Nodosilinea sp. E11: one gene and its partner. The protein of the gene in region 2 interacts with the protein of the main gene of each other region in a pairwise test. Links are inferred from orthologs where the notes say so. Each region holds a gene or a part of one and is shown on either strand. Other genes may lie near its edges. The genes, in order: rpe and eno.

What was found.
Region 1: the proteins of eno (region 2) and rpe interact in binary tests that used the Escherichia coli proteins (3 or more experiments, as listed by UniProt). The link is inferred for Nodosilinea sp. E11 from one-to-one orthologs.

The regions. Positions count from the first base shown.
Region 1 is NZ_CP136520.1:1,783,069-1,798,363, reverse strand. What follows is about bases 4,151-7,051. They hold rpe (ribulose-phosphate 3-epimerase), read right to left. Parts: upstream 6,006-7,051; coding sequence 5,295-6,005; downstream 4,151-5,294. Other genes in these bases: RRF56_RS10250 (IS110 family transposase), read right to left, coding at 6,244-7,051; RRF56_RS10260 (adenylate/guanylate cyclase domain-containing protein), read left to right, coding at 4,151-5,202. Also shown: RRF56_RS10275 (NAD(P)/FAD-dependent oxidoreductase), read left to right, coding at 134-1,528; RRF56_RS10270 (hypothetical protein), read left to right, coding at 1,656-1,952; RRF56_RS10265 (hypothetical protein), read left to right, coding at 2,144-3,244; more of RRF56_RS10260, read left to right, coding at 3,265-4,150; more of RRF56_RS10250, read right to left, coding at 7,052-7,218; RRF56_RS10245 (aldo/keto reductase), read right to left, coding at 7,496-8,677; RRF56_RS10240 (manganese catalase family protein), read left to right, coding at 8,935-9,789; RRF56_RS10235 (fimbria/pilus outer membrane usher protein), read right to left, coding at 9,971-12,769; RRF56_RS10230 (molecular chaperone), read right to left, coding at 12,812-13,576; RRF56_RS10225 (hypothetical protein), read right to left, coding at 13,736-14,206; RRF56_RS10220 (hypothetical protein), read right to left, coding at 14,315-14,860. UniProt on the Escherichia coli protein: Catalyzes the reversible epimerization of D-ribulose 5-phosphate to D-xylulose 5-phosphate.
Region 2 is NZ_CP136520.1:2,348,219-2,363,435, reverse strand. What follows is about bases 1,922-4,744. They hold eno (phosphopyruvate hydratase), read right to left. Parts: upstream 4,071-4,744; coding sequence 2,772-4,070; downstream 1,922-2,771. Other genes in these bases: RRF56_RS12720 (hypothetical protein), read right to left, coding at 4,675-4,744; RRF56_RS12725 (DUF2188 domain-containing protein), read right to left, coding at 4,226-4,660; RRF56_RS12735 (alpha/beta hydrolase family protein), read left to right, coding at 1,922-2,516. Also shown: RRF56_RS12740 (CHAT domain-containing protein), read right to left, coding at 1-142; more of RRF56_RS12735, read left to right, coding at 369-1,921; more of RRF56_RS12720, read right to left, coding at 4,745-5,592; RRF56_RS12715 (saccharopine dehydrogenase family protein), read right to left, coding at 6,042-7,160; RRF56_RS12710 (hypothetical protein), read right to left, coding at 7,477-8,901; RRF56_RS12705 (L,D-transpeptidase), read left to right, coding at 9,649-10,209; RRF56_RS12700 (hypothetical protein), read left to right, coding at 10,424-11,137; purU (formyltetrahydrofolate deformylase), read left to right, coding at 11,357-12,211; RRF56_RS12690 (hypothetical protein), read right to left, coding at 12,328-12,528; dxr (1-deoxy-D-xylulose-5-phosphate reductoisomerase), read right to left, coding at 12,538-13,731; RRF56_RS12680 (metalloregulator ArsR/SmtB family transcription factor), read left to right, coding at 13,963-14,316; mrdA (penicillin-binding protein 2), read right to left, coding at 14,322-15,217. UniProt on the Escherichia coli protein: Catalyzes the reversible conversion of 2-phosphoglycerate (2-PG) into phosphoenolpyruvate (PEP). It is essential for the degradation of carbohydrates via glycolysis.

The DNA of each region.
Region 1 (15,295 bases), 570 kb from region 2 along the record:
CTTCTCCAGTTCATACTCCCTTGGTGAACAGGGCATAATCATGGCGGCTTTGTGGGGATATAGCACAGTGCACAGTATTTAGCGGTATTCTGCTTTATAACGAAAAGTAACAACCTGCTTCCTGGGTATTGCAATGCAGACTGTCCAACGTTCCCTCGACTCAGATCCGACTTCCCAAGGAACGGCCTCAGAGGCCCCTGCTCCAACGATTGAGGTGCCGCCGGTGACTCCCGGCAAGCACCAGGTGGTGATTATCGGGGGTGGGTTTGGTGGTCTCTACGCTGCCCAGCAGCTCGGTCGGGCCGATGTGGAAGTGACGCTGATCGATAAGCGCAACTTTCACCTGTTTCAGCCGCTGCTGTATCAGGTGGCCATGGGGGGGCTGTCGCCGGGCGATATTGCCTCACCCCTGCGTGCCGTGCTCAGCGCTCAGAAGAATACACGGGTGCTGATGGGCGAAGTTACCGACGTTGATCCTGAGCGGCAGTTGGTCACTCTCAACGATGGTCGCACCATTCCCTACGACGATTTGATTGTGGCTACAGGCATGAGCCACTTTTACTTTGGCCGCGACGACTGGGCCGATGTGGCCCCCGGCCTCAAGACCGTAGAAGATGCCCTAGAGATGCGGCGGCGCATCTTTGCCGCCTTTGAGAAAGCCGAGAACACCACCGACCCAGAGCTAAAGCAAAGCCTGCTGACCTTTGTAATTGTCGGGGGTGGCCCTACCGGGGTAGAGCTGGCTGGGTCGCTGGCCGAACTGGCCTATCACACCCTGCGCAACGACTTTCGCCACATCGACACCACCGCCAGCCGCATTATTTTGGTGGAGGGTATGGACCGAGTGCTGCCTCCTTTTCCGTCGGATCTGTCGGCTCGAGCCCAGACCGACCTAGAGAAGCTGGGGGTGGAGGTGATGACTCAGGCTTTAGTCACCGACATTCAGGGGCACGATATCACCCTAAAGCAGGGTGACCAGATCAATCACCTGAAAGCAGGCACTGTGCTCTGGGCGGCGGGGGTCCGTGACCCGGGCATGGGTGGTCTGCTGGCCGATCGCACCGGGGCCGAGCGCGATCGCTCGGGCCGAGTCATGGTCAGCGACGACCTCAGCCTGCCCACCCATCCCAATATTTTTGTAGTCGGTGATTTGGCCCACTTTGCCCACCAGGGCGATCGCCCCTTGCCGGGGGTGGCCCCCGTGGCCATGCAGGAGGGCAAGTATGTGGCCCGCCTGATTCAAAAGCGGCTCAAAGACGACACCTTGCCCCCCTTCGCCTATAAAGACAGCGGTAGCCTGGCGGTGATTGGTCGCCATGCCGCAGTGGTCAACCTGCCCTGGGCCAAGCTGACGGGCTTCCCGGCCTGGTTTGTGTGGCTGTTTGTGCACATCTTCTACCTGATCGAGTTCGACAACAAACTCATGGTGATGACCCAGTGGGGGGCCAACTACCTCACCCGCAAGCAGGGGTCGCGCTTAATTACCGAAAAGGTATTTGAGAAAGCTGAGGCTGGGCCGCCAAAGTAGGTAAGCTGGCGGGGCAACGACTGAGCCTAAAGGGAAGGTTGTGGCCATTAGCCGTTGATTGCTGCTGGTCTTGCTAACCTGCCCCCGTGGTTTGACCCTAGCCGCAGCCAGCCCTACTATGGCCTCTATGCCTCAAGACTTACCTGACTACGAGCGTGACCTGTTAGCCGCCCTGGCCTACTTCCTAGGGCGCGACCCAGAGGCCCAGGCGCGGGCTTGTTTGTGCATGTATCTGCGCCAGGCTGAGCCCCGCATCATGGCTCAGGTGCGCTATTATGCCCATCGGCTGTCGGCCCAGACTGGTCAGCCGCTCGAACCCTACGACCTGCTGGCCATGATTGCCCAGTCTCCCGAAGCGGTGACCGCAATGCTGCCCGACCTGGAGCAAGTGCACCACCCCGACCAGCCCGATGTATTTAGCTAGGCTCTCGATTTAGTTCGCTTTGGGCGAGTTAAGTTTCACAAGCTGGTCTGAATTTGCCCGGTTGCCTTGGGTATACATTCAAGCAGGGCACTCAGTGGAACTTAGCGATGGCGGCTTTGGGGTTACAGAGGTTGAGCCTCGGTTTAAACAGACGCCGGTTAAATAGACGCTGGCGACGGTTTGGGCGGCTTATGGCCGTCGCGGTGCTGTGGAGTAGTTGGCTGGCACTCCTGGGGCCGCAGGCCCAGGGCCAGACTAATGCAGCGGCAACGGTCACCGAAATCTTAGATAGTAACCAGGTCTATATTCAAAACCGCGTTGCTCGGGTCAACCATGTAGCCCAGCAGCGTCAGCAGGTGCGCACCGGGTCGGCTCGCACTGCGTTGCGGTTTAATACAGGGGCTGTGGCCCGTTTGGCCCATAACTCTAGTCTGGTAATAGGCCAGTGTGCCCAGGTCAATCGGGGCACGCTGTTGGTCAATGGCACACTCAATGGCTGCTCAACATCTACGGTGGCGGGGGTGCGGGGCACCCTCTATACCCTCACCGTCACTAAGGCCGGAGAAACCATCATTCAGGTGTTTGAGGGTGAGGTGGTTATAGAGCACAACCTTAATCCAGAGCCGGTTGATTTAGTCACTGAGGTGCTTGACCCGCTCAATCCATTCTTTGATCCGGTGGTGCCTTCGACTGATCCGATGGTGCCCTTTGTTAAACCCATAGAGCCTTCAAGTCCTGGGCTGACTCCTCCAGAGCCGTCTCCCTCTGGGCCAAGCAGTCCGGGCTTTGACCCGACGTTTGACCCGATGTTCGAACCGACGTTCGAACCGTCGTTTGGCTTTATGTTGAGCCCGACCTTGCCCTCTACCGGGCCAAATCTCGGTGGTAAGCCAGGTGCCCTAGCGATCGCAGGCAGGCAGGCGATCGCCATCAAGCAAGATGACCCACAAGATAACCCAACGGTAGACTTCCTAGAGCCTGCTCCCGACCTATCTCCCGACCATAGCGCAGGTGAAACCGTTGACTTTACCGCCGATGCCGCAATTACAGTGGCTCAGGGGCAGCAGGTGACGATTGATGCTGACCAGGTAGCGGCGGTAGTGAGACCCCTCGCGGCGGAGGACTTTATTGACCTGCTGGAGGGGCCGTTACTGCGAGGCTTTGCGGTCGAACTGCCTGGTATGGGCAACCTCCGGCGAACCTTTCAGCAACTGTTTCCTGGGGTGCCGTTTCCTTCCTTTTGGGCACCGCCTATACCTAGCCCGCCGGTCCGATTTCCCTTCCCGTTCTAAGTTGAAGCCGATGCTGGACGATGTCTGCTGTGCTTAGATCCTATCGACGAATTTTTCAGTTAGGCCACGGGCTGATGGTGAGCTGGGCGGTGTTTGGCGCGATCGCCCTGGTGTCTCAGCATCCGTGGATTGTGCTGATTGAGGGCCAGGCACAGTCGTTTTTGCTGGGGCTGCGGGGGCCAGTACCCGCCCCCGACAACATCATCATTCTGGCGATTGACGAATATTCGCTCACCCAGGGTGACCTCTACCGGGCCGAACCAGAGCGCTATCCCTTTTTGGCCCCTCTGGCGATCTGGCCTTGGCAGCGTCAGGCCTATGCTCAGGCGATTGAGCAACTGATGGCAGCGGGGGCCAAGGCCGTGGCGATTGACGTGCTGTTGGTTGACCCCAGCGGCTATGGCCCCGCCGACGATGCCGCGTTAGCAACAACCCTGGCTCGGTGGGGCGATCGCATTGCGCTGGCGGCGGCCTACGACGTGTCGAGTAGTGATTTTGGTCTGTTCACCAGTCTGCTAGAGCCCATCTATAGTGGCCGGGCCGGGCTAATTAACCTGGAGGCTGACGCCGACGGTAAATACCGTGCCTTTCCCGATCGGGGCATTGAAAATCTCCGGCAAACCCACGGCTTTACCGATCAGTTGCCGTCCTTAGCCGGGGCCACCCTAGCCGCCGCTGGCTACCCCAGCCCATCTCAACCCAGCCAGCAGCTATTTTTCTACGGTCCTGCCGGTACGTTTCCAACCCTGTCGTTTGTGCAGGTGCTTGACCCCGACAATTGGCCCCTCTACGCAGACCAGTTCAAAGACAAGATTGTGCTAATTGGTCCGATGGCCGACTCTTTCCAAGACCGCAAGCGCACCCCTACCGACAACGCCATGCCGGGGGTCGAAATTCATGCCCACGCCCTAGCCGCCTTGATGGAGGGTCGTTCGGTGAGTGCGGCGGTGTCTAATCCTGTGGCTCAGGGGTTGCTGGCCGCTGTGGTGTTTGGGACGGTGGGGCTGGGGTTGGGCTACCGGCTGACGCAGCCGGTGCCAAGGTTATTGGGCTTTATGGGGGCGATCGCCACCTGGGGCGCGATCGCCTATTTGCTGATGGTGCACCGCGATCGGCTCATACCTGTAGCCATTCCGGTGGCCTGTCTGGGCATGGGCGGTGTCACCTACATCGCCACTGGAGCCGTCAGCAACCGCCTTGAAGAACAGCGGCTGCGGCGCACCCTAGAGCGCTACGTGGCCCCCCTAGTGGCTCAGGAGATTCTCAACCAGCCCGATGACTTTACCAGCCTCACCGTTGGGCAAAAAATGCCAGCGGCAGTGCTGTTCTCAGACATTCGCGGGTTTAGCCGCATTTCGTACGAGCTGGGGGCGATCGAAACCGTCAGTCTGCTCAACACCTACCTCGATGTCATGGTCGATGCCATTTTGGCCTATAGAGGCACTATCGACAAATTTATTGGTGACGCCGTGATGGCCGAGTTTGGTGCCCCCACTTCCCAAGGCCCGCAGCAGGATGCGCTCAATGCTGTATCGGCAGCCTTGGCTATGCGTCAGGCCCTCGCGACCCTGCGCCTTAGCCTTCAAGCCCAGGCGTTGCCGCCTTTATACAACGGTATTGGCATCAGCTATGGCGAACTGGTGGTGGGCAACGTGGGGTCGGTGCAGCGGCTAGAATACACGGCCATTGGCGACACTGTAAACGTGGCCAGCCGCATTGAGGGGCTGACCAAATTAATCGGCACCGATATTTTGATTACCCAGGCCTGCTACGACTTGCTCAAGGACCACATTGTCGCCGTTGACCAAGGCACCCACGTTTTGGCGGGGCGCGAACACGAAGCGGTGCAGGTGTATGGGGTCATTAGCCTCAAAGGTGAAAGTGATGATCTATACCACCAGGTGCAAGCAGACCTAGGCCGCCACCTCGATCAATTTCCCCGCACCTCTAAAAGCTAACCAGGGGCAAGTTAGGCTTCTTGGCTAACTCACCCCTGGTTAGGGCCTATCTCCTAGAGAGATAGTGCGGTTAAATTTCGACCCTTCTTGCCCTACACGGCGGCTAGCTCGGGGGCGGGGCGCTTGCTGTGGCGAATGCCCTCGATCGCAGCGGCATAGTCGGGTGCGTTAAACACCGCCGAACCGGCCACGATCGCATTGGCCCCAGCCTCTAGCACTTGCCAGGTATTGTTCGCCTTGAGACCACCATCCACCTCAATCCAGGGGTCTAGACCGCGTTCGTCGCACATGGTGCGCAGGGCGCGAATTTTATCGACCATGGTGGGAATAAAGCTCTGACCGCCAAAGCCGGGGTTGACGCTCATAATCAGCACCAGGTCGCAGAGGTCGAGCACGTTCTCAATCAGCGATAGCGGGGTGCCGGGGTTGAGTACGACCCCAGCTTCTTTGCCCAGCTCTTTAATTTGGCCCAGGGTGCGGTGCAGGTGGGGCGAGGCATTGTGCTCGCAGTGCACGGTGATGATGTCGGCCCCAGCCTTAGCGAAATCGGCGACGTACTTCTCCGGCTCGACGATCATTAGGTGTACGTCGAGGGGCTTTTGGGTGACGGGGCGAATAGCCTCGACAATCAGGGGGCCGATGGTAATGTTGGGCACAAAGCGACCATCCATCACGTCTACGTGAATCCAGTCGGCACCGGCCTCGTCAGCAGCCTTGATCTCTTCGCCCAGGCGGCTGAAGTCTGCCGACAAAATTGACGGGGAGATCACGACAGAATTTTTGTTGGAAGAGGTATGCGGCATGGTGGATGGTTCTCCTGTGCGTTTGTGTACATCGTAACAAAGTCTTAAAATCACTTCTCACAAATGATTAGGAATTGCAGGAATTTCTCATCAATAGATGATGAAGCCCTGGGATCGCCTGCGCGGTAGCGATTATCTTCTTTGTCAAGCTCATCCTGCTATGCGATTAGCCTCGGCGGGATGGCAGCGGAAATCAAGCCAGGAGCCCTGCCTGCATCAGACAGAGTCTTGCTGTTCCTTATGTGGCGGCGGGCAGGGAGCAAGCCGGAGCCTGCCAGAGGGTGTCATGTTCTACCATGGCATTGAGAATAATCACCAGTTTGTGCATGCAGGCCACCAGGGCAACCTTTTTGAGTTTTCCCCGCTGCAGCAGGCGCTGGTAGTAATCGCGAATGACCGGATTATGGCGAGTGGCGACTAACGCGGCCATGTAGAGGCCTGTGCGCACGGTGGCTCGACCGCCGCTAATCATCCGCTTACCCCGCATCTGGCCGCTATCGCGGTTGAACGGGGCGAGGCCACACAAGCTGGCTAGGCGCTTCGCTGAGATCTGTCCTAACTCGGGGAGTGAGGCCAAGAGGAGCCCCGTCGTCACAGCCCCAATACCCGGCACACTGGTGAGGATCTCGCGGGTGCGCTGCCACTGATCGCTCTGGGCGATGAGCTGCTCAATCTGGGTATCGAGGTCTTGGATCTGTTGCTTGAGCCAGTCAATATGCTGCTCAATGCTCTGACCCGTCCTGGCTCGTGCTGAGCGTTGCCGGGCTTTTTCGGCACTCATCATCTCGACGAGTTGCTGCCGTCGCGTGACGAGGTCTTGAAGGTGTTGACTGGCCTCACTCGCCATCGCCCGTACCTCTGGACGGATGGCATCGGCAAAGTGAGCCAACACCTCGGCATCAATTTTGTCTGTTTTAGCCATGCGCCCCGTGGCCCGGGCAAAATCACGCACTTGACGTGGATTCACCACAACGGCGGGCCAGCCCTCCGCCATCAACGTTCGCGCCGCCAGGGCTTGATAGCCCCCGGTCGCTTCCAGCACAATCAGACTCGTCTCGCGACGAAACGCCGTTAACGCCTGTAGCAACTCTCTTAAACCAGAGTCACTGTTGGCCACCTGAACGCTTAATCCAAGTGGACGGACGTACACATCTAAGGTGCGCTTGGATACGTCAATGCCAACCCATTGATGCGCTTGTGATAGTTCAGTCATGGTTGTATCCACCCGTGTAGGAGGTTAATCTGACATCACTCGTCCTTGCTCGATACGGAGTCTAAGCTCCTGGCGATTTTGCGAGTTAACTTCAGAGGTGTGCAGCGACCCATGCTACGTTCGGTTTTGGACAACCTAGGGTGGGACGGTCTGCCACACACCTCTAAAGATACAAGGGTGGGCATTGCCCACCACCCAATACTGATTTAAACCGACCCACCCCTGCCCCTCCCTGGAGGGGATGATCCTGGCCCCCTCGTCAGAGAAGAGCCATGCTCTAAGCATTCGACAATCGCGCCAACGCCTGCCCCGCCAACGCCTCGTGGGCCTCGGCCAGCAACTGCGGAATTTTGTCAGCGTGGGGGCTGCGGCGCAGGCACTCAGATAAATCCACCTGGCTCAGATTCTCGGCTTTTTCGCCGGGGAACCAGTGACCGGCGTTGCCCAGCATGTTGTACCGGGCTTTGGCGTAATCTTCCATATCAAAGGCGATCAGCAGATTTCGCAGCCGCAGAATGGCAGGGATGTTGATGTGGCCGGGGGTGTCGTCGGGGCTGGGCAGGCCCAGTTGCCAGGTGCGTAGCCAGTCTTCGCCCAGCACGCTCTGAGCGTGGCGGTGCAGGCGATCGAGTACCGGCTTGAGGTGCCAATCGGCCTGATCGAGCAGCGGCAGGGTCTTGAGGTGTTCGTCAAAATCGCTGGGTCGCGCTGCCCCAATGCTGAGGGTATGCACCTGGGGATGGCTGAGGCAAAACAGATTGTTAAACACCATTGGGCTGAGCGGATCGCACAGCTCTACCAGCTTGGCGGGAGGACTGTACAGATGCCCTCCCTTATCCGACGGGCTGATGATAAATACGCCGACATCGTGGCGCTGGGCGGTGTCGATCGCAGCCCAGTTGTCTTGGTTGACGTAGTACCAATGCAGGTTGACGTAGTCGAACTGGTCAGATGCGATCGCCTGCTGAATCACTGCCGTCGGCGCGTGGGTCGAAAAGCCAATAAACCGCACCCGCCCCTGGCGCTGAAACTCCCGTGCCACTTCCATGCAGCCGCCGGGGCGTAGGGTCCAATCCAGCAGTTCGGCGGTGTTGATGCCGTGAATGCCCAGCAGGTCTACCGTTTCAAGCTTGAGATTGTCTAGCGACTCGGTGAGGTGCTGGCGAAACTCGGTGGGGTCGGCAGTCGGGGAAACCTTGGTTTGCACAATCAGGCGGCTGCGATCTAACGTCGGCAAAATCTGCCCTAGCTGAATTTCGGAGGTGCCATAGCCTCGCGCCGTTTCAATGTGGTTAATGCCCACTGCTAGCGCTTGGCGAATGGTGGCCTCTAAATTCTCCTGATTCTTTTGGGGAACGTCTGCCAGAGGTACGTCTTTCCATGAGTGCTGGTAGCGCATACCGCCGCAGGAGAACACGGGCATCTGAAGCTCAGTGCGGCCAAAGCGTCGATATTGCATAGGAATTGAACTGACAAAGGGCTATCCCTCACGGTAAGCAAGGGATTGCTGGTTGTAAAGGTTGGACCCCCTGCTAAAGCATGAGGGTGGATGGATCTTTAGCAGGAGAAGACCCTATAGCTAGAGTGACAGATTGATTGATGCTAGGTTTTGATGCCCCTTTTGAGAGATGGGAAATAAAAATTCTCCCACAACCATGGGAATTAGAAGAGGCAAATATCTTGCTGCTCTTTCTGCACTAAACACTGAAAAATCTCATGTTCTACCATAAGAAACGCCTGCAATATTTCACCAAGCCAGAAAAGCCCGATCCGGTCTATGCTAAACAGCTACAAGAGCTGATTGGTGGGCCGTTTGGCGAAATGTCTGTGATGATGCAGTACCTATTTCAGGGCTGGAATTGTCGAGGTCCGGCAAAATATAAAGACATGATGCTCGACATTGGCACCGAAGAAATTGGCCACATTGAGATGCTGGCCAATATGATTGCTCACCTGGTGGATAAAGCTCCTCCGGATGTTCAGGAAAAAGCCGCTCTAGACCCCATTGTGGAAGGGGTAATGGGCGGTATGAAAACTGAAGATATCATCATGGGCGCGATGAACCCCAAACATGCCGTGATGTCTGGTGGCGGTGCCCTACCTGCCGACAGCGTGGGCTATCCCTGGAACGGCAACTACATTGTGGCTTCGGGCAACCTGATGGCCGACTTTTTCTCTAACGTGCAGGCTGAGGCGCAGGGCCGTTTGCAGGCCGTGCGACTGTACGAAATGTCTACTGACCCCGGCGTCAAAGACACCCTGAGCTACATGATTGCCCGCGATACCATGCACCAAAATCAGTGGTTGGCGGCGATCGAAGAGCTTAAGGCCGATGGGTTAGAAAGCCTGCCGGTGCCCAGCCGCTTCCCGCAGTCGCTGGAGAAACAAGACGCCGCCTATACCTTCTGGAACCTGTCGGAAGGCACCGACAGTAAAGAGGGTCGTTGGGCAAAAGGCCCCACCCCCGATGGCAAGGGCGAGTTTCAGTATCTGGAAAATCCAGAAGGCCAAAGCCCTATGGGCGAGGCTCCGGTGCCCAATCCTAAGCTCTACTCGACGCCTAAGCAGTAGTGAGCAAGCTGAGCGATGCCCAGGCCGAGTTACATAACCCCGAGTGCTAATCGGCCAACCCGTAGGGGCGCATAGCATGCGCCCGGCTGCACTGGGGATAGACAGATAGGATTTGGTATCAGCCGATCGCCAGAAATGCCTCAGGGTCTTTAAGACCTTGGGGCATTTAGCGTTGTTGGGCCTACGGAAGACCAATCTGCAACGTGCCTAAATCAATCAGACCGTCTTGGTCGGGGGCAATTTCAAATTGCAGCGGGGCGCGATCGCGAAGCCTGATCTCATAGCGCCCTGGGGTAAACCCTAGCAGGGCAAACCGGCCAATGCGGTTAGTAAATAGGGGTTGGGCCGCCCAGTCAGCGTTTGTCAACGAAACGACCTCACCGGCCTGCAACCCCAGGGGAACACCGGCCTCATCGACCAGGACGCCACGGACAAAGGCCGAGGCTTCGGTGCCAGCCATGATCACGGTGCCGCTGCGGTAGCTGGGCATGACGACATAATCATCGGTTCCTAGGTCATACCCTATCGGGGCCTCGGGGGCATCGAGCCGTACCCGCGAGACGTAGTAGGGCTGCAAGTCTGGCAGCACCGCCGGGCCTAAGCGATCGGCTACAGCCCGGTAGCCATCTTGGCTAGGATTCACACCAATGATTTGCCCCCGCCAGCGATCGCGGGGTACTACCATGACAAAGCTATTGGTAACGGGGCGCGACCAGCCAACGTGGCCATCGGCAAACACCAGAGCTGTACCAAAGGTTAAGCGGGTGGTGTTTCTGTTAGCAGACCCCGCCCCGTTGCCCCAGGAGATATCCTGGGTGAGACCCAGATCGAAGCGGTAGTCGGTGTAGGAGATCTGTCCCGAGAGATCGTAGCCACTATTTCGTTGCGTTAAATCTAGCGATAGCCCTGGGCTTTGCAGGCGGCGATCGGGGCGACGGCTCCACGACAGGCGGTTGCGCATGGTGTCAGTACTGCTAGCGGTGGTGTTAAGCGACACCGACTGGCGCTGTTGAGCCATCAGCCAAGATAAGCCTAAAAAGGCCCGAGTTTCGGCCTGCCCCTGCTGGTTGCGGCTGTGGTTGATATTGAGGCTGCCGCTCAGACCATTGCCGAAGGAGCGAGACAACCCCAAGTTAGCGGTGTAGCTATCGGGCACATCTCGCCCGAAGCGGTAGCTGCCGCCCAAGTTTAAGCTAGTGCCGTCAAAAATGCGTTGGCTGTAGGAGCCTGACAGGGTCAGCCAGTCAGGGCTGGGGCTGAGCGAACCCAGGGTAGTAAAGCGATCGCTCCGGTATTCGGCGGCAAGGCGCAGCGATCGATTGGTCACATCTTGGGGGCTGGGAGGTAGCTCATACTGCAATCGCATGGCCAGGCCGGTGCCAAAGTCGCCCCTGTGGCTGGCCGCAATATCCCAACCCCAGTTGCCGATCTCTGATGCCCAGATTCCATCGGTTTCTACCATTTGATAGGAGGGCGTAAGCTGGGCGTAGGCCCCTAGCGTCACCGTGGGGCTTACGCCCAGGCGATGGGCAAGGGCCAGCTGAGGCTCGGCCCAATCGTACTGGCGTTGCCCACTCTGCGATCGGCTAGGGAACCCCAAATTGTAAGAAAACTGCTGCAAGCCTGGGGCCAACAAGTTACCGGCGAGGGCAGTGGCAAAGTCGAGGCGCTGCACCTGCCCCAGATCATCGGTAATGATCAGCTGAATGTCGTTGGCCCCTGTGGTGAGAGACAAATTGCGAATATCTTGAGGCCCGGCCTCTAGCTGCAACTGCCGCACCCGCACGCCGTTGATGTAAATTTCTACTCGCGAAGGGCGCTCTAAAAAGAAGGTGAATTCTCCGGTGGGGCGGGTGACGCGGTAGGGCTGCAAGCTGTAGTTGCGAGACACCGAGATGCCGCCTAAGGGCACCAGCGTCTGAAACGCACCGCTCACCGGAATGGATAAATCTCCTGCCATATAGCGCAGGGCATTGGCCGGGTCGTCGTGCACCAGCCGCACATCGCCCCGCCTAAACCCCGGTGCCCCCCCTTCGAGCAGGTCGGCCCGACCCTCTAGCACCCAGCCGGATAAATTTATCGCCCCGTCTAAAGACAGTCGCAGGGGCTGTCGCCCAGCATTTGAGCCAGACCAGACAATATCTTCGCCACCCAAAATGTTGAGATAGCCGCTGAGACGGCTAACGGGTAGGGCATTGGCGGCCTCAGCGGGCAGACCATAGGCCCCCACTACATTGGTACGCCGCAGCGCCGCCGGAATTTGTAAATACAGCTCTAGCCGACTTTGATCAAAAACAACCGCAATGCCCAACTGTTGCAGCTGATCTAAGGGTAAGTAGCCCTCACTATCGACGGTTGCAGCCAATTGGCTTTGCAAGTCTGGCTGCAAAATAGAGGCTGTTTTGTCGAGGATAGGGCTGGCTTGTATCTGGCTAGCACGGCCCTCGGCAATGACGACAACGGCCTGCCCCTGGGATTGATCGTTAATAAAAAAGGGCACAGAAATTGACTGGTTCTGAGCCGGGGGACGACCAAATATGCGCTCGAATAGTTCAGCCTCGGTTTCAGCCGATGCTTCGGTAGACGCACCCGCTGGGGGAGCAATGTCGGCTGTGGTTGGTGGAACGGCGGGCTGAGCCGTCGGTGCCTCTGATTCGGGGGCTGAGGGCTCGGGCTGGGAGGTTGAGTTAGGCTCCAAGGCTAGGAGTTGAGGCTCTGGCGCAGGGGCGACAGAACCTAGGCTAGGCACTGCGGACTCTAAGCCCAGAGCTAGCGCTAAATCTGGTGCGGCAGACTCTAGCCTTGCATCTACTGGCGCTAATACCGTGACGGGGGGCTCGTCTTCAGCCACGGCGGGGCGGGGGGCGGCGTTGATTGGGAGTGAGGTTAGGGCGGTAGTGGTCAGGGCAGATGCCTGTAGCGGCGGCAATGAGCTAACAAGCAGGAGCGTTGTGGTGGCAAGGAGGTAGGGCTTTAACACAGGGCATCCAGGGGGGCACGCTGTAGCCAGCGCACAGACAGGTCATCGCAGATCAATCGTGGCGCTCACTGGCCCCACGGGAAAACCATCGGGCCAGGGCAGGGTAAACTGCCGCTGATGTTGGGCCAGCATGTTTTCACCGCTTACCCCTCGCAGTTGTTCGGGGCTGAGGGTGATTGTTTGCCCACCTGGCGAGGTGAGGGTGAGGTGCAAGCCAGTCATCACTTTATGAGCCGTACCCTGGTTGTTAAATTGCAAGACCAGGGCGTCTTGCCCGTTGATGGTTTGGTGGCTGGCGCTTTCGAGCACAATGTTGGGGCTGCTCCCTCGGGGCGTGATGTAGAGGGAAGCCACAAAGTTATAGAGGGCGTTGATTCTGACCACGGCGGTTGTGACCGCAACTTCGGGCTCGTCGATGGCAATGGGGAGCTGCTCGGCAATTAGCCGGTAGGGCAGCTCGTGCTCGGGGTTGGGCTCGCCTAGCCAGGTAACGCGCACGGTTTGCACCTGGCCTGGTTGCAGCAAAATTTGGGGCGGGTAGATAACAAAATCATCTTCCGCGTCGGGGCGAGTTTCGGTGCCTTGCAAATCCATCTGGCGTTCGGTAACGCGAATTTCGACCGCTACGGGCTTGCTACCTGTGCTGCGGACCTGAAACGAACCGGTAGAGCGAGAGCCACTGGGTTCGAGGGTGAGGGTAGAGGGGGAAAGCTGATAGGTGGCATCGGCCCAGCTGGGCGGGGCCACCAATGCCGCCGCCCCAACTAGAAGTGAGGCTAGACAGCCGATGCGGGCCAAAGTTTTCATGACTGTTCTGGGTGAAAGACTACAGGGAGGTTGCGCTCTGAAGGGTTACAAAACTACGATGAATTGCCTCGGCTTTGTAGTTAGCCTCTAGGGTAATAGTTCCCTTTTTCTAGGCGATCCATCAGCCTCTTAAAGAGATTTTGGAATATATTTTTCTAGTTATAGTGGTTTATCAACGACCGTAAAAGTTAGCGTATCTGAGTAAGATCCAGCTGGTTTTCCGGTGATATCATGTGCTGCTATGTTTGCCTGTATGGGGATAGTGCATTCAATTAAAATAACGGTTTGACAAAAGTTTGTTAAGTCAGTCAACACTGTGATATCTTGACCAGTTAAGTTACCTACTTGAGAGTTGCCTACAATTAAGTTGTAAGGAATAGTAGAGGGGTGATCGCTGTGGCGAAGTGCCCCACCTTCGTTCGAGCGCACCTGCAACTCCCATCCAGTAAGACTAGTTGGTCGGACAGTCACGATGCCAAAGTCTTGATTTGGGTTGCCACTGGGATTGAGGATAAAGGTGGCGCTGGCGGTGTAGGTGACCTGGCTCAAGGCCAAGGCTGCTGCTGGGCACAACACACTTAACCCTAAAGCTGTAGAGATTAAGCTGTTAAAGAGGGAGTGATTTCGCATTTTTTGACCTCTATACACGCCCATTATGTGGAGGTGCCCTTGGGCACCTCCACATAACTTAGTGATTTAATCAGACTGTTAAGCTAACCTAAACTTCTCAAAGGAGAATTATTTAGAGGTCAGGGTAAAGGTGAGGGTGTCGGTGTACACACCAGCTGCAACATTGCTCGGAACAGTGAGCGAGGCTGAAACGTTAATTGCCTCTGTACCTCCAGCAACTCTTGCGCTAAAATCACCGGTTCCCAAAATTCCCCCGCTAGCAGGATTGATAATGGCCTCGGTAATATCAGCCGTCTCTGCCAGAGTGATGGCTGAATAAGATAGCTCGTGAGTAGTGCCCATTTTCAACTTACCCGAATTCGCAGATGCAACATTTAAGTTCCATCCGTTAACATGGTTGTTGCGAATCGCCACAGTTCCTAGTGGAAAGGCCATATCGGTTTGTGTCGTGACAGGCTGAACTGTCGTCGTTAGTGCCGGGACAAAAGTAACTCGGTTAATTAGTTCCACAGTAGCGGAAGTAGAGTTTGCTGCTCCTGCACTAGTGGCTGGATCAGCATCTGGAGCAGCCAGGGCAGCAGGGCCAGCGATTAGAGATGCGCCGACAAGAACGCCAGAAGCAATTAGGGTGTTACGAAAAGTTTTAGCAAACATGGTGGGGTCTCCTGAATTGGCACTTTTGCCTGATTGTGTTTTTTTAGGGCATTTGCAATGCCCTGGTCGCCTACTTTCTGAGTTGAGTTAGACAGCGCTCCTTATTTCTATTTAAGGAGGATGTCTTGCCTTTTGTCAGTAGTGAGGCAGATTTTATTGAAGTAGAGAAGAAAGTTGGTAGCCTTGTTGGCGAAGCTGCTATTCGTCTTGATTTGAGTAGCAGATGGGTGAACCACTTGTCTTCGTTTCGGCATTCTTTTCTTTCCCTCATGTCTATTAATTTAGCCGGTTAAATTGGGTTGCCCTATGCTAATTACACCTATGTTTTGTTTTGGATTAGGATGAACTTGTGCTGATTATACTTAGGCTTTATTTTGGAGCGAGATGAATCCATGTTAATTACACCTAGTTTTCGGCTTTAGTGCCGTCAAATGA
Region 2 (15,217 bases):
CAAGCCAGCTATCGAGGGGCCAGGTGACCTGGGTTTCGGCCAAGGGCACCCCTGGCGCAACGTCTTCGAGGCGCAGCCAGTAGGTGTCTGCCCCAACGGGAGTAATCGAAAGTTGAAATTCCTGGGTCACAGCCTGAGTCACGGGCGTTAGGGGTAAGCTTCTCTCACGGTAGCTTGTGGGACACATCTCGGGGATAGGGGCGGTGGGTCTTTATGGTTGGTTTAACTGGGGTGCTGTAGGTCTTTAGGTCTAAGCCCGGCTAAACCCAGACATTAGCCTTAAAGAACTGTGGTTAGATTGCCCTAGAAATTGAAAGATGGCGCTATGATGCTGGTCTTTATGATTTGTCTCTATCTACAGAGCCTCAGTGGCAAATTCCTGGAATAATTCGATTGTTTTGCGGCTGGGTAAATTCCTGGGTCTAGGCCTGATGAGCGCGATCGCAACTTTAGCGGTCGCTGCCCCAGGTCAGGGAGAGATTATCTCGGTGGGGCTTGACGGGCTAGAGGTGGCTCCGCTTTCAGAGGCCGACCAGGCTCGGCTAGAGGCTCTGCTGGAAGTGCAGCAGCCCGAGGTGCTCAGCACCCTCAGTCCCGATGGCACGACGCTGGTGGTAGCGGTCAGCAGCCGCCTGTACCCAGACGATCGCAGCCTGCACTTTCTCAATATTCTCACTGGCGAGTTGAGCGACGCCCTGGCCCTAGAGTATGACCTGTTTGCCCCAGATCTGCCGCTGCGCTGGATTGACAACGACACCCTGCGCTACGTGCAACGAGATGTCTATGGGCCATGGGAAATTATTACGGTAAACCGGGAAACGCAGATCGCCTCGCGGACCAGGGTTTACCCCACCCAACCCGAAGATGGCGAGGTGTTGGGCATAGCGCCAGATTTTTCAAAGTTTGCCGTGCGGGTCTATGGCGAAGCCGAAGACATTGTCTACATTGTGTTTTTGCCATCGCTGCGGCGGCTAGAGGTGGCCCGGTTGCCCAAAGATTTAGAGATTAAGCCGCCTGCCTGGTCGACCAGTGGCGATCAGGTGGCGCTGGTGACCTCGGCGGGCGAAGAGCGCCAACTGTACGATCGCACCCCCTACAGCCCCAGCCTGGCCACGGCGGTGATTCAGGATGCCCTGGGGCGTTTGGCCGTGGCTGACAACCCCTTTCACCAGCACAGCGCCGTGCGGGTGTTTGACTTTTCGCAGGCCGAGCCGCTGCGGCTGGAGCTAACCGCTCCCGACCAGGGGGGCGATACCTTTGGGGGGGCTAGCCTCAGCCCCGATGGGCGGCAGCTGTTGGTCAAGCGCTATCGTCCCAGTGTGGTGGTGGGGCGAGACCAGCCGTCCTACGTGTTTCCTGAGTCGGCCTACTACCAGGTGTATGACCTGGCAGGCACAGTGCTCGATACGATCGCCGCCGATGCCCTGCGGGGGCCAATGGAGTCGCAGGGGCAGTTTTTGGGACGCGATCGCCTGCTATTTTGGGCCGCTGAGGGCATCAACCGACATCTGTATGTCTATGACTTGGGCGATCGCACCCTTACGCCCTTGCCCTTGCCATCGGGGTCAGTGGATGCTGATTCGATTGTGGCCAGTGAGACAGGCCGCACCATTGTCTACGGGTTTTCTTCGGTAATGCAACCGCCGGAGTTGTTTGCGATCGATCTCAACGGCGAGGTCGAGGTGCGATCGCTCACCGCTCTAAATGCATCCGTCTCCGACAGCAACCGGGTACGCATGGATGTGGTGAGCTTTACCACCAGCCAGGGCGATCGTCCCGGCTGGCTGGTTCAGCCTGCGGGCAGCGCCTTTCCGCCCCAGGGGGTGCCCATTGTGCTGTGGCAGCAGGGGGGGCCAGGGTTTTCGATGGCCAACGAGTTTGCCACCGATGTTGAAATGCCGCTGAATCTGCTGCCCAATTTTGGGCTGGCGGTGCTGGTGGTGCCCCTCTCGGGGCGCGAGGGGTTTGGCCCAGAGCTATACCGAGCCCTGGCCGATGGCCAAAACTTTGGTCAAGTCGATGTCGAAGAAGGGGCCGACATTATTGAGCAGATGATTCGGCAGGGGTGGACGACGGCGGCCCAGGTGGGGGTGACCGGCTGTTCCTACGGCGGCTACTACGCCGCCCACATCATGGCCCAGTTTCCCCAGCTGGTAGGAGCTGCCAACCCCCAATGCTCGCTGCTCGACACCTTGACCGAATGGCAGTTGGGCTACTCATCACTGCTATCGTACCTGGTGGGGCAAACGCCGATGGAAGCCCCTGCCAGGTATCTCCAGGCTTCGCCGCTATACAGTGCCCAGGCCATTCGCACCCCGACGCTGCTGTTTCACGGGGCTGAAGATTTTTTGCAGATTGACGTAGCCCGCAACTTCCACGATGTCATTGACTTGGCCAACGTTCCAGTAACGCTCTACGAGTTTGAGGGCGTAGGCCACAGCCTCTATGGTTCTGGCTATCAACCCTTGGCCGCCCAGCTGCAAATCGAGTTTTTTCGGCAGTATTTGCGGCCTTAGGCGACTTCTGGAAAACTTTCTCCCTCGTGGTGGGCAGTGCCCACCCTACAGTGGCTACTTTAATAAAGCCATATTCCTAAGTAGAGCTGTACCTTCGCCTACTGTCCTACTCAAACCCGTTATGAGGGTTTGTCTGTTTGCTCGAAGATCGCTTAACCAGACTGGCTATAGCTAGCCTTCGGCCAGTTCCCAAACTCTCGACTCAACTAAGCCGAGAGTTTGAAAGACAACAGCCGATACAATTTGAACTGAGAATTAGGCGGTCATAGCTTGGCGCTTAAAGGTGCCAACGCCCGCGTACTTAGCCCTAGCCCCCAGTTCTTCTTCAATGCGCAGCAGCTGGTTGTACTTTGACAGCCGCTCGCCCCGGCAGGGGGCACCAGATTTGATCTGGCCGGTCATGGCCCCCACTACTAGGTCGGCGATGAAGTCGTCGGGGGTTTCGCCCGAGCGGTGGCTGACCATGCAGGTGTAGCCCGCCTGGTGAGACATCTTGATCGCCTCTAAGGTTTCGGTAATCGAGCCAATCTGGTTGACCTTAACTAAGGTCGAGTTGCCGACGCCATCTTTGATCGCCTGGGCAATGATGGCGGGGTTGGTGACAAAGGCATCGTCGCCGACTAGCTGAATGCGATCGCCCAGGGTTTTGGTCATAGCTTGCCAGCCCGCCCAGTCTTGCTCACCCAGGCCGTCTTCGATCGAGACAATCGGAAACTGGTTGACCCAGCTTTCCCAGAGGGCAATCATCTCGTCAGAACTCTTGCGGCTCTGGTCAGACTTGTAGAACAGGTAGCTGCCGTCTGCTTGGTACAGCTCACTGACGGCGGGGTCGAGGGCGATCGCAATGTCATCCCCAGGCTTGAGCCCAGCTTTCTCAATGCCCTTGAGAATGACTTCAATGGCTTCGACATTGCTCTTGAGGTTGGGGGCAAAGCCGCCCTCGTCACCAATGGCCGTGCTGTAGCCCGCTGCCTTGAGCACCGATTTGAGGGCGTGGTAGACCTCGGCCCCGTAGCGCAACGCCTCCGAGAAACTGGGCGCACCCACTGGAGCAATCATAAATTCTTGAAAATCGACGCTGTTGTCGGCGTGGGCACCACCGTTGATGATGTTGAAGCAGGGCACTGGCAGCAGTACCGAATCGGGGCCGCCCAGGTGCACGTAGAGAGGAATGTCAGCCGCGACCGAGGCGGCACGGGCCACCGCCATCGACACGCCAAGAATGGCGTTGGCTCCCAGGGTGCCCTTATTGTCGGTGCCATCTAAGGCCAGCATTTTGCGATCGACAGCGGCTAGATCCATCGCATCCATACCCAAAATGGCGGGGGCAATGGCATCGTTGACGTTGGCGACGGCCTTGAGCACGCCTTTGCCACCGTAGACAGACTGATCGCCATCGCGCAGTTCTAGGGCTTCGCGAATACCGGTTGATGCCCCAGAAGGCACACCTGCCCGCCCCTTAGCACCACCCTCCAGCACTACATCAACCTCAACTGTGGGGTTACCCCGAGAGTCAAGAATCTGCCTGCCGTGAACTGATGTAATTGCAACCATAACCACTACTCCGTTGGTAATTCCATAGACCGCTGCAAATTTCGCCGTTATGGGCGCATGCGCTGAAGCGTTAAATTATCCTGTAGTATCCTACCGGGTAGCAGCCCCCTTCTAACGTCACTATGGCCACCGTTTGAGCAGCTGAGATCGCCTCATCAGGAGTAGTCACGGGTTTCACGGATATGACCGGCTCGGTTGTGAATGTATAGCGCCGTGTTTTGAGCCTTAGCCTTTGCTCGCGCTTGATCGATGACGTCAGCTTGCTTGCTGCTCTGGGCAATGCGCTTTTGCCTCTGGGTGGCCATCCATCCTGCTCCATCGGGATCGGCGCAGACGTGAATGGGGTCACTATGATCTTGTTGGTGCTCTGAGTCAATTGCTTGGCCGGTGGTGCCACCGGTATTTTTTTTGGCAATTTGTTTGTGGCGGTGCTGAGCCCATTTCTCGGCCTGGGCAGTCGCGATCGCGATCGCCCGTCCGTCTTCATAACCATCCTCTAGCAGGGCATTGGCAATGTCTATTGCCTTCCGCCGCACTTCGGCAGTCAGATTTTTTAAGGAGGTTGGGTAGTTGTCGTCGGTCCAGGGCATACCTAGTACTCTAATCACTCTGACAGCTGCGGTTGCCTGTAGCTCCAGGCACTGTTGTGGAGATCAACGTAGCGATGAAAGAGCTGCATAGCCTGATTTGATCGTCGCTTAGCCAAGGTTTGGCTAAATAGTTGGTCGTAGTTGCGCCGGGCCAGATGATTGAGGTAGGGCAGGTCTTCTAAAAGGGTGAGACTAGAGGCCACAATCAGCATGGCTTTAAGCAATTCTTTTGGCCAGGCCAAATTGCTAAACATGTGAATGGATAGCTGATGTTCTGTCGTGCTCAGAGGCACTACGCTGAACAGCACGCGAATAAATTTTTCACCGTAGGCAGGCACCTTAAGCTCAATCTGGTGGGGCGAATGAATGGTGAGCTCGACTTCTACCACTGGGTTTCGCCACAGCCTAAGGACGTTAAAGGGAGAGTCAAGCATAGTTTCAAAACGGATCTTTCCGCCGGTTTGAGTTTTTTGAAACTGATTGATTCTAATAACCTTTAAATTACCCAGACTAAAGCGGTGGATGTCTTCTAAATGTTGAACATTCAGCAGGTGATAAACCTGGCACAGATAGGGGAATGGCAGCCGATAGGTCTGTTGCGCAATATAGTCTGAGGAAGGTGCTGAGTCTACAAGCTCGATTGGGTCAGCCTGCGCCAAAGCCATTGGCTCAGGGGAGTCTTCTGCCAAACCAATACAAATCCAGCTTAGCAAAAGGACTAAGCCGATCAAGCAATAGGAAATATCGGTCACACTTAAAACAGGTCTTGAAAAGGCCGCTACGCCCCGATCGATTGCGCCATAAATAATGGCTGGAATGCCCAGCAGCCACAGGCTGTACCTAAAAATATTGCGCTTGAGGGTATCTTCCACCGGAGACCGACGTTCACTGATGGATGTTAAGTAGGCCTGGAGTTTTTCTGGCTTGTACATAGCAATCCCCTTGCTCGGGAATGATAGGAATATATGCGCTTAGCCAAACTTTAAATTTTATGTATTAGCTCTCACCTCGACCCCAAGGGTGAGATAATGCGCCGCTCTATAGCTAGATAGATTGACAAAAGCTACCGGAAATACGTCCTTGTAGTGAGATGCATTCGCTAATCCATCTTTATGGGTAGGTCGCGGAAGTAAAAAAGATGCACACCAAAGGCTGCCGAATTTTTGGAAACCTTCGGCGGGTGCATCCTACTTTTGCAGGTGCTTACGTCATTCCCACGCAAGTGGGAATCTCTTTGGAAGCCAGATGTCCGCTGTGGATTCCCGTCTGCACGGGAATGACAGACTAGCTAGCTATCAGAATGATGAATTTGCAAACTCGGGATACACTCGTTTTGAAAAGCGTTGTGGCAGGCGCGATCGCTAAAAATAGCCCCTAACCTCTAAGACGTAATCTCTGCCTTATTCAAAGTTTGATGAATTTCTAATTGGCGAGAATTCATTGTGGCTTTGAACAAATCGGTAGACAGAACTTGCTCGACGGGATACACCCCAGGGTGTTTGAGTTTGCCGCTTAGCAGGAGCTCTGCAATGCTGCCAGTGCCTAAGCCCGTGGCGATCGCAGCACTGTGGTGGGCAAAGGTGCTGACGTAGTGGGTGGCTGTGCCTGCCTGCTGCCCTTTGATGTCGCAGCGCATAGCGACTCCGGTGCCGCTAAAGCGATCGGTCACGCTGGTCATTGAGTGGCTAACATGGGCCAAAAATTCTACGGTTTTTGGGCTGCGCAGCACTATGGGCGGTAACCAGTGGGCCATCGCTCGAGTCGCGTGGTTGTAGAAATCGGGCACTACCCCAAATTTAGTGATGACGCTTTTGACCGGAAAGGTTTGCTGGAGGGTAATGGCTTCGGGCATGTCGTACCAGTAGACATTGGCCTTACCGTAGGGGGCTGGAAACTCCAGGGTCTCGCGCTCGGTGTAGGGTCGAATCGACTGCCACCTACCATTGAGCCAAGCGTCAAAGGGGCGTTGCAGGCCAATAAAGGTGGTGCGCATCACCGTCACGCCAGCCCCGCCGGATCCAGCGACAACATAGCTGAGTTGAATCGAGGTAGTCTCGTCTAAAGCTTCGACACCCTGGCGCACCATGCTGTTTGAAATGCCCGGAAACACGCCGGTATTGATCACCGCTGTTACCCCTGCCGTCTCAGCCTCGGGGTGTAAGGCCAGGGCTTTGCGAGTAAAACTGCGTTCGTCACTGACATCGGTGTAATTGACTCCCTGCTCAATACAGGCGCGCAAGACGTCGGTAGTGCGATAGTGAAAAGGGCCTGCCGAATGGACTACCAGGTTGGCTTTCGCCACAGCAGCCCGCAGTTCGGGTGGATTGGCCAAATCTAATGGATGAAACTCTGCCCTAGAGCCAAGTTGTTGCTGGGTGATGCTGCCCTGCTGAGTATTGCGCCCAGTAATGGTGACCTCGGCATCGGTGTGGGTCAAAATATCTTTAGCAATGTTGCTGCCAATCCGTCCAGCGCCGCCAATGATGAGTACTCGTTGCATAGGTTGTGGTTAGTGTCTGCAAGATTTGGGGTTTAAGGTGCAGGGCATGAGGTTTAAGACCTAGCGGACACCTCTAAGCCTGACCTTAAATCTGTGCCATAACTATCACCTCGCCTAGGGTGTGGCAGGGGGCCGATAGAAGAATGACTCTCACCGGCTGGGGAAACGCTATGGACAATACTATTTGGTTAAATTTTAAAAGCTAATGCTTAATTCCTCCTCTGGCTTGGGAGGGAAACCCAGGCGTAAGCGAGAAACTTGCAGGGCGATCGCTCTAACGTGCGCTCTGAAGCCGCCAATGCTAACGCTGATTTACTTAACTAATTTGTCGTCGCAGCAGCTCCGTGTGCTCCGATAGCTTTTCTCCGCCAGACTCAGCCAGGGATTTGACATATTTAAGCTTAAACTTTTCGAGGGCGCTCACTAGCCTCGATTCAATTTCTTGGCGGGTTTGGTGCTGACTCAACTCGTCGGCGATCGCAGCGCGCAGATGGTGCTGCAACCGAGCGGTTATTGCTGTCCCCCTGTCGTCGAGCAAGCTACCGCTGATACTGCGATAGAGGCCTTGAGCTAACGATTGCGACAGCTTTTGAATCTGGGTGGAGACCTGATCTAGCCCAGGCAACTGGTAAAGCTGGGGGTAACCCGGCATTTGCTCAAGGGTTTTGGCAATGCTGTGCTGCACCAAATCTTCAATGTCGGGCCGCACCTGCGGCAAAATGTTGTCAATGCCAACCTGATAAAGCCGATCGGCGATCGCAGACATTTCTTCCTCCGCCACAATAGTGCCAGCGCCATTGTCTACGGGATCAATCAGGGCGATCCAGTTGAGCAGCTCGCCCTGACGGATCGAGTCTTGGAGCTGCTCGATAATCTCAATGCCTGAGATCCCGGCGATGTCGGCTCCGACGGTAACAATCGTGCCGCGCTGAGCCTCGGCCTGCACTGGGCCTAGGTTGAGCACATCGACCTGATACAAGCGCAGCGCCACGGGCAAAACTCGCCAGGCGCGCCAAAAGGGCAGGATGAGAAACAGGTCATACCACCGTCGCAGCGTTGCCTCGACCCAGGTGAGAGCGGGGTGTCGCCGCCGGGTATCGACAATGCGCGCCCCAATGTCGATCGCAAAAAGTAGGATAAAGGGCAGATCGATCAGCCAAAAGTAGTCGGTCGGTGCGCCCCAGCGGTTGACGGTGCGGTAGTAGTTGGCCCGGAAAAAAGGCTGAATCTGGCGATCCCAAAATTCTAGCTCTGCCTGCCAACCCCGCTGCTCTAGGTAGTCCGCCGACCAAAATTGGTTCAGTGCCGCCTGGGCTGTGGGCTGGCCAGTGCGGGTTTGTAGGGTTTGCTGAATGGTGACTAGGGCATCGCTGCCGTGGGGCTGGGCAAAGGCCTGCTCGGTCATCAACTGCTGACTCAGGGTTTGCAAATCGGCAAGGGAAGCCTCAACCTCAGGCGATTCGCCAAGCGATTCGTCCTGAAATTGCCGATCGGCTTCGGCCAAATGAGTTTTCACCTGCTCAACCTGGGCTTGGTACTGCTCAGTTTGAGGATGCGCCAGGATGCCCTTGACCGGGTCATAGACGCGGGTAACACTGGTTAAATATTGGCGGTAAACAGGCCGCAGAGAGATATAGGTTAGATCAAATGCTACTAGGGCTAAATTAATGAGGGCAATGATCGCCACAATCCGCTCTAGTCGAGGATAGCGGCGTTCAAAGTAGGGCTTAAATTTAACCATTGGTCAGCTGTATATAACTTTAGACGTATAGCCATGGGCTGAGGTTAGGCTAGACAAACTCGCCCTATTTACCCTCCCGTTTACCCTGTAAGACTTGATTATTAGCGGCTGAACTTAATTAGACATCAACCTTTGGGATTACTGCTGAGAGAGATGAATAGGCCGATGTCTGAGGGCTAAGCTACAGAACCATCTCTTTACCTGTAAATGGCATGTCATTTCTCATCCAGCCAACTGGTGCAGCGCTAGTTTGACGACGTTGCTGGATATTTTAATGGCTCGATTCTATCCAAAGGTTGATACTCAAAGCCGACATCTAGGACTGATTGAAGATGTGATCTAGAACAGCCCGATAGAGACTGTATGCAAAGCGCCGCGTCCCCAAGCGATCGCTTCGCACTATTTAAGAGTGTGCTTTAAGGAAAGAGGATAACCCAAATAGGCCAGGTATTTTGGGCTGATTTGGGAGTAAATGAATTTGGCAATTTATAGCGTTTCACCTTTAAGTGTCATCCCCGACTAACGCTGACTGGGGCTGGGGTAGGGCGAGCGCGGCTGAATGTATGCCCCCTGGCTAATTTCAGCCCTAGGGAACGTTGGCAATCATTTGCGTTCTTTTTAGGCTGAAATTAGCAAAATAGCCAGCGTATCGACAGGGATGATGTTCTCAGCCGTGGGACCAGTTGGGCTGGCCTGCTGGGGGCTGGGCGATCGCCTAGAGGCCCTGACAACGGTAGGAGATTGAGAATGAGAACGTGGAATCAGTTATTTAGCTTAGTGGGGCTAGTCGTTGGGGTTGGACTAGCGCCCTTTGCCATTGGTGAAGCCTATCTTCAAAGCCCACCCTATGTTGCCGCGTCGTCGATTTTTACACCTTCTCCTGCTGCCAGTGCCGAGGCCAATAGAGCCGCCGCCGAAACGATTTGGATCGAAATTAGTCTCAGTGGTCGCCGGGTAACGCTGTACCGAGGCACCACTCACCTCGAAACATACCCTATTGGCATTGGCAGAGCGGGCTGGGAAACGCCCACCGGCACGTTCCAAGTACGCCAAATGAAAACAAATCCTACCTGGATTCATCCCTTCACCGATGAACGCATTGCCAACGGCGACTCGCGCAACCCGTTAGGGACTCGATGGGTTGGCTTTTGGACGGATGGCCATGTTTGGGTTGGCTTGCACGGCACGTCTGATGCAACATCAATTGGCACAGCTGCATCTCACGGCTGCATTCGCATGCACAATGCCGATGTAGAAGCCTTGTTTTCGCGGATCGAGCTTGGTACCCCAGTGCGAGTTGTGCCCTAGAGCAAGGGGATTTTCTTGGGGTTGCCATTGGTTTCATCAGGCATCACGTCAAATCCGACTCACAAAACCCCGTTTCCCAAAAGGTCAACTTGTGAGGGCGCATGGCATGTGCCCTGCTGAGTCGGGGGTAGCTAACTCGTAGCCCCATTCAGGTCGTAGGATGGATCAGCACAGCAGGATTTATCCTGTGACCTGGAAGTTTTGGTAAGCGGGTATGAAGTTTCAGCGCAGTACATTGATTCTCGTCGGAGTCGCCTTTTTGCTGGGGGCCGGGGTGCTGATTGCCGAGTCGCAGCGATCGCAGCTTGGCTCCCTCACTGGCGACAGCACCTCCACCGCACCCATCTTCACCTTTGAAGAAACCGATGTCGCCAGCCTCACCGTCGATCGCGGCAACGAAACCCTAGTTTTTGAACGCGATGGCGATGGCAACTGGCAGATGACAGCGCCCGAGACTGCCCTGGCCGAGCCAGGGGCCGTGGCCTTTTTGCTCAGTCGTCTCAATACCGATTCGCCTCTGCAAACCGTCACTATGACCGCCGACCAGGCCACCGATTTTGGCTTTAACGCCCCGGTGGGCATCGTCACCGTCACCCTCAACGACGGCACCGAGCACGAGCTGATCTTGGGCGGCCCCGACTTCAGCGGCAACGCCAACTATGCCATCATCGACCCTGAGCCCTGGCCCCCCGCAGCAGAGACAGACTACTCGGTGCTGGTCGTCAGCCGCGATGTGGCCAACGGCATCAACCGCCCCCGCGCAGAATGGCTGATGCCGGTCGAAACGCCCGAGGCTGGGGCCGGACAAGGGGATGCAGCCACCCCCGGCGATGGCGAAACGTCAGAAACTCCGGTTGATCTAGACGCGGCTCCTGCCAGCCCCCCTGAGCCAGTGACCCCAGAAACCGATGCCGACACCACCAATTGATGCCCGTTAGGGATGCTAGTCTGAGCCCACCTAGTCTTTTGTGTGGCCCCGGGAATCTCTGACGTCGCCTGCTTGGGTGATGGACAATGCCCTACGATCTAACCGTTTAGGCGATCGCCCTAGGAATCTCTGACATCGCCTGCTTGGGTGGTGGGCAATGCCCACCCTACGCACCCATCTACCCATCTACCCATCCACTCATCCACTCCTCAACCTCCCATGGCCTCTCCTACCGCCATTCTGCTGTTCTCCTGCCCCGACCAGAAGGGTCTAGTCGCCAAAATTGCCAACTTTATCTACGCCAATGGCGGCAACATCCTCCATGCCGACCAGCACCGCGACCCCGAGGCGGGGCTGTTTTTGTCGCGCCTGGAGTGGGAGCTAGAGGGGTTTAACCTGCCCAGGGAGATCATTGGACCAGCCTTTGGGGCGATCGCGCAACCCCTGGGGGCCACCTGGCAGCTGCATTTTTCTGACGATGTGCCGCGCCTGTCGATCTGGGTTAGCCACCAAGACCATTGCCTGCTCGACTTGCTCTGGCGGCACAAAGCGGGCGAGTTTAAGGCTGAAATTCCTCTCATTCTCAGCAACCACCCTCACCTGAAGCCCGTTGCCGACCAGTTTGGCATCGCCTTTGAGCACATCCCGATCAGCAAAGACACCAAGGCCGAGCAGGAGCAGCACCAACTTACCTTGCTCAAGCAGTACAACATTGACCTGGTGGTGCTAGCCAAATACATGCAGGTGCTCAGCTCAGACTTTTTGCATCAGTACGATCGCGTGATCAATATTCACCACTCGTTTTTGCCTGCCTTTATGGGGGCCAACCCCTACCAGCGGGCTTTTCAGCGGGGGGTCAAAATTATTGGAGCCACGGCTCACTACGTCACCAGCGACCTCGACGAAGGCCCGATCATTGAGCAAGATGTGGTGCGTATCAGCCACCGCGACGACGTCAAGGAGCTAATTCGCAAGGGCAAAGATGTGGAGCGCATTGTGCTGGCTCGCGCCGTGCGGCTGCACCTGCAAAATCGCACCCTGGTCTACGGCAACCGCACCGTGGTGTTTGCTTAGGCTGGCTCTGATACCAAATTCTGCCTGGCTACCCCCGATTCTGGAGGGTGCGCGCCGTGCGTCCCTACGGGTTAGCCGGTTGGCAATCAGGGGTACGGAACTCGAAGTTGGTACGACTACCGATTCTGCCCACCGCCCAGCCAGGTTTGAATCTGCTCCCAAATGACGCCGGGGCCAATGCCGAAGAGAAAGTAAAGCACCAGCAGCAAAAAGGCCACCAGCAGCACGGTTTGGATGGTGTTTTTAATCAGCTTAAACACCCAGCCAAACACCACGATCGCCACGACGATCGCCCCCAGTACAATCACGAGTTCCACGGCATCCTCCTATCCCATAGAGACAACGGTGGCTGAGGTGAGCGCTTCGCTGACGCTGGTGGCCTCGGCCCTAGCCCACTGGTCGGCGGCAAGAATGTCGGCCAGCACCGGCTGAGCCACGTTGTGGGAGCGGTGGCGATCGCACACGCCCTCGATCACCTTAGGAATCTCCAAAAAGTGGATCTTCTCGTCTAAGAATAGCGCCACCGCCTGCTCGTTGGCGGCATTGAGCACCGCCGTCATGGTGCCGCCTGCCCGCCCAGCGGCGTAGGCCAGATCCATACAGGGGTACTTGGCGTGGTCAGGCTCGCGGAAGGTGAGATCGCCCGCCTTCACCAGGTCCAGCGGCTCCCAGTCGGTATAGATGCGATCGGGCCAGGAGAGGGCATAGAGCAGGGGCAGGCGCATGTCGGGCCAGCCCAGCTGGGCCAGCACCGAGGTGTCTTGCAGCTCAATTAATGAGTGAATAATGCTCTGGGGATGGATGACGATATCGATCTGGTCGTAGTCAACGCCAAACAGGTAGTGGGCCTCGATCACCTCTAAGCCCTTGTTCATCAGCGTGGCCGAGTCAACCGTAATCTTGCGGCCCATCGACCAGTTGGGATGCTTCAGGGCATCGGCCACAGTCACCTGAGCCAGCTTTTCTACCGGCCAGTCGCGAAAGGCCCCACCCGAGGCAGTAAGCAGAATCCGCCGCAGACCATCGGCGGGCACCCCCTGAAGGCACTGAAAAATGGCCGAGTGCTCAGAGTCGGCGGGCAACAGCTTGACGCCGTGCTTTTCGACTAAGGGCAGCACGGCGGGGCCACCGGCAATTAGAGTTTCTTTATTGGCCAAGGCAATGTCTTTGCCCGCCTCGATCGCCGCCAAAGTCGGCAACAGCCCGGCGCAGCCGACAATGCCCGTCACCACGGCTTCAGCGTCGCCGTAGCGGGCTACTTCTACAATGCCGTCGTCGCCCGCTAAAAGCTGTGGCATAGGATCCATACCAGCCAAAGCCTCGCGCAGTTCGCCCAGCTTATCGGGGTTACAGATCGCGACAATTTCGGGCTTAAACTGGCGCACCTGCTGGGCCAACAGCGCCACATTATTGCCTGCCGCAATGCCCACTAGGCGAAACTGGTCGGGGTGGTGCTCCACAATGTCTAGGGTTTGAGTTCCGATAGACCCGGTTGATCCAAGTAGGGTGATGGCTTTCACGGCAATCCTCAAAGGTGGTAAGCGCTATCTTTAAGAATCTCACGGCATGGACCCTGACCCAAGGGCTACCCCAAATCTCATTCTCTCGTTTGGCACAAAACGCTATGGGGATCAGACCAAAATAATTGACCAGATTTGATGACTGCATTGTTATCAATCACTGCAAAAATAAAATAGTTGTTAAAATTGCTGGGGAATCTTCCCGCACACCGAGCCTACCTACGAACCATAATGGATCCTGTTGAACCGGTTTCAGTTGAAGTCGTGCAGCAAGTGGCCGAATATTTCAGTGTTTTAAGCGAACCGATGCGGCTGCGGCTGCTCAACCTGCTGCGGGAGGAAGAAAAATGTGTGCAAGAGCTGGTTGACGCAACCCAAACCAGCCAGGCCAATGTGTCTAAACACTTAAAGGTGATGCTGCAAGCGGGCATTCTCAGCCGCCGTACCGAAGGCACCTCGGCTTACTATAGCGTGGCCGACGAACTCATCTTTGATCTGTGCAGTATGGTGTGCGATCGCCTCGCCTGCCGCATTGAGGCTCAGGCCAAGCACTTTCGCGACTTTAGTCTGTCTACTCGCACCTAGCTGGGCTATTCAGCCGTCTCTTGCTCGTGGCCAAAGTAGGTTTCTAGCACCTTGAGCGCCATCGGAGCGGCTGTCCCACCGCCGCCGCCACCGCTGTTTTCAGCGAAGCTCACGACCACGATTTCGGGGTTGTCTAGCGGGGCGTAGCCTCCAAACCAAGCGTGAGATGGCCCTGGCGGTGCCTCGGCGGTACCGGTTTTGCCCGCCACGGGAGGAAGGTAAGCTACGTTTAGCGCCCGAGCAGTGCCGCTGGCCACCGCCTGACGCAGCCCCCGACGCAACACGTCAAGGGTGGCATCGCTCAGTTCTATCGATTCTTTCCAGTTGCGGTGCTCTTCATTGTCTTTCAGCAAGTGTGGCGTGACCCGGTAGCCGTCGTTGGCCACGACCGCAAACATACTCGCTACCTGTAGCGGTGTCGCCCTCATAAACCCCTGGCCGATGGACATATTAATGGTATCTCCGGGTACCCAGGGGGTATCTAGGGTTTCGCGTTTCCAGGCGTCGTCGGGTACCAGACCAGCGCTTTCTTCAGCACCGATTTCAATGCCGGTTTTGCGGCCAAAGCCAAAGCGACGGGTCATTTCGATCAGGGTAGGACCACCGATGCGCATCCCCACCTGGTAGAAAAAGGTATTGGCACTCTGGGACAGAGCTCCGGTAAACCCTAGGGGGCCAAAGCCGGCTCGGTTCCACTCGCCAAACCGAATGCCGCCCACCTGAATATAGGCTGAGGTCGATAGCACCGTATTCGGTGAGTACTGGCCCGACTCAATGGCTGCCGCTGTGGTGACAACTTTAAAGGTGCTGGCGGGCGGAAAGGCCTGCATCGCTCGGTTTAGAAACGGCTTGTCGATTCCCTGTAGCTGTTGCCACTGGGCCTCGCTGATGCGGGCGGTAA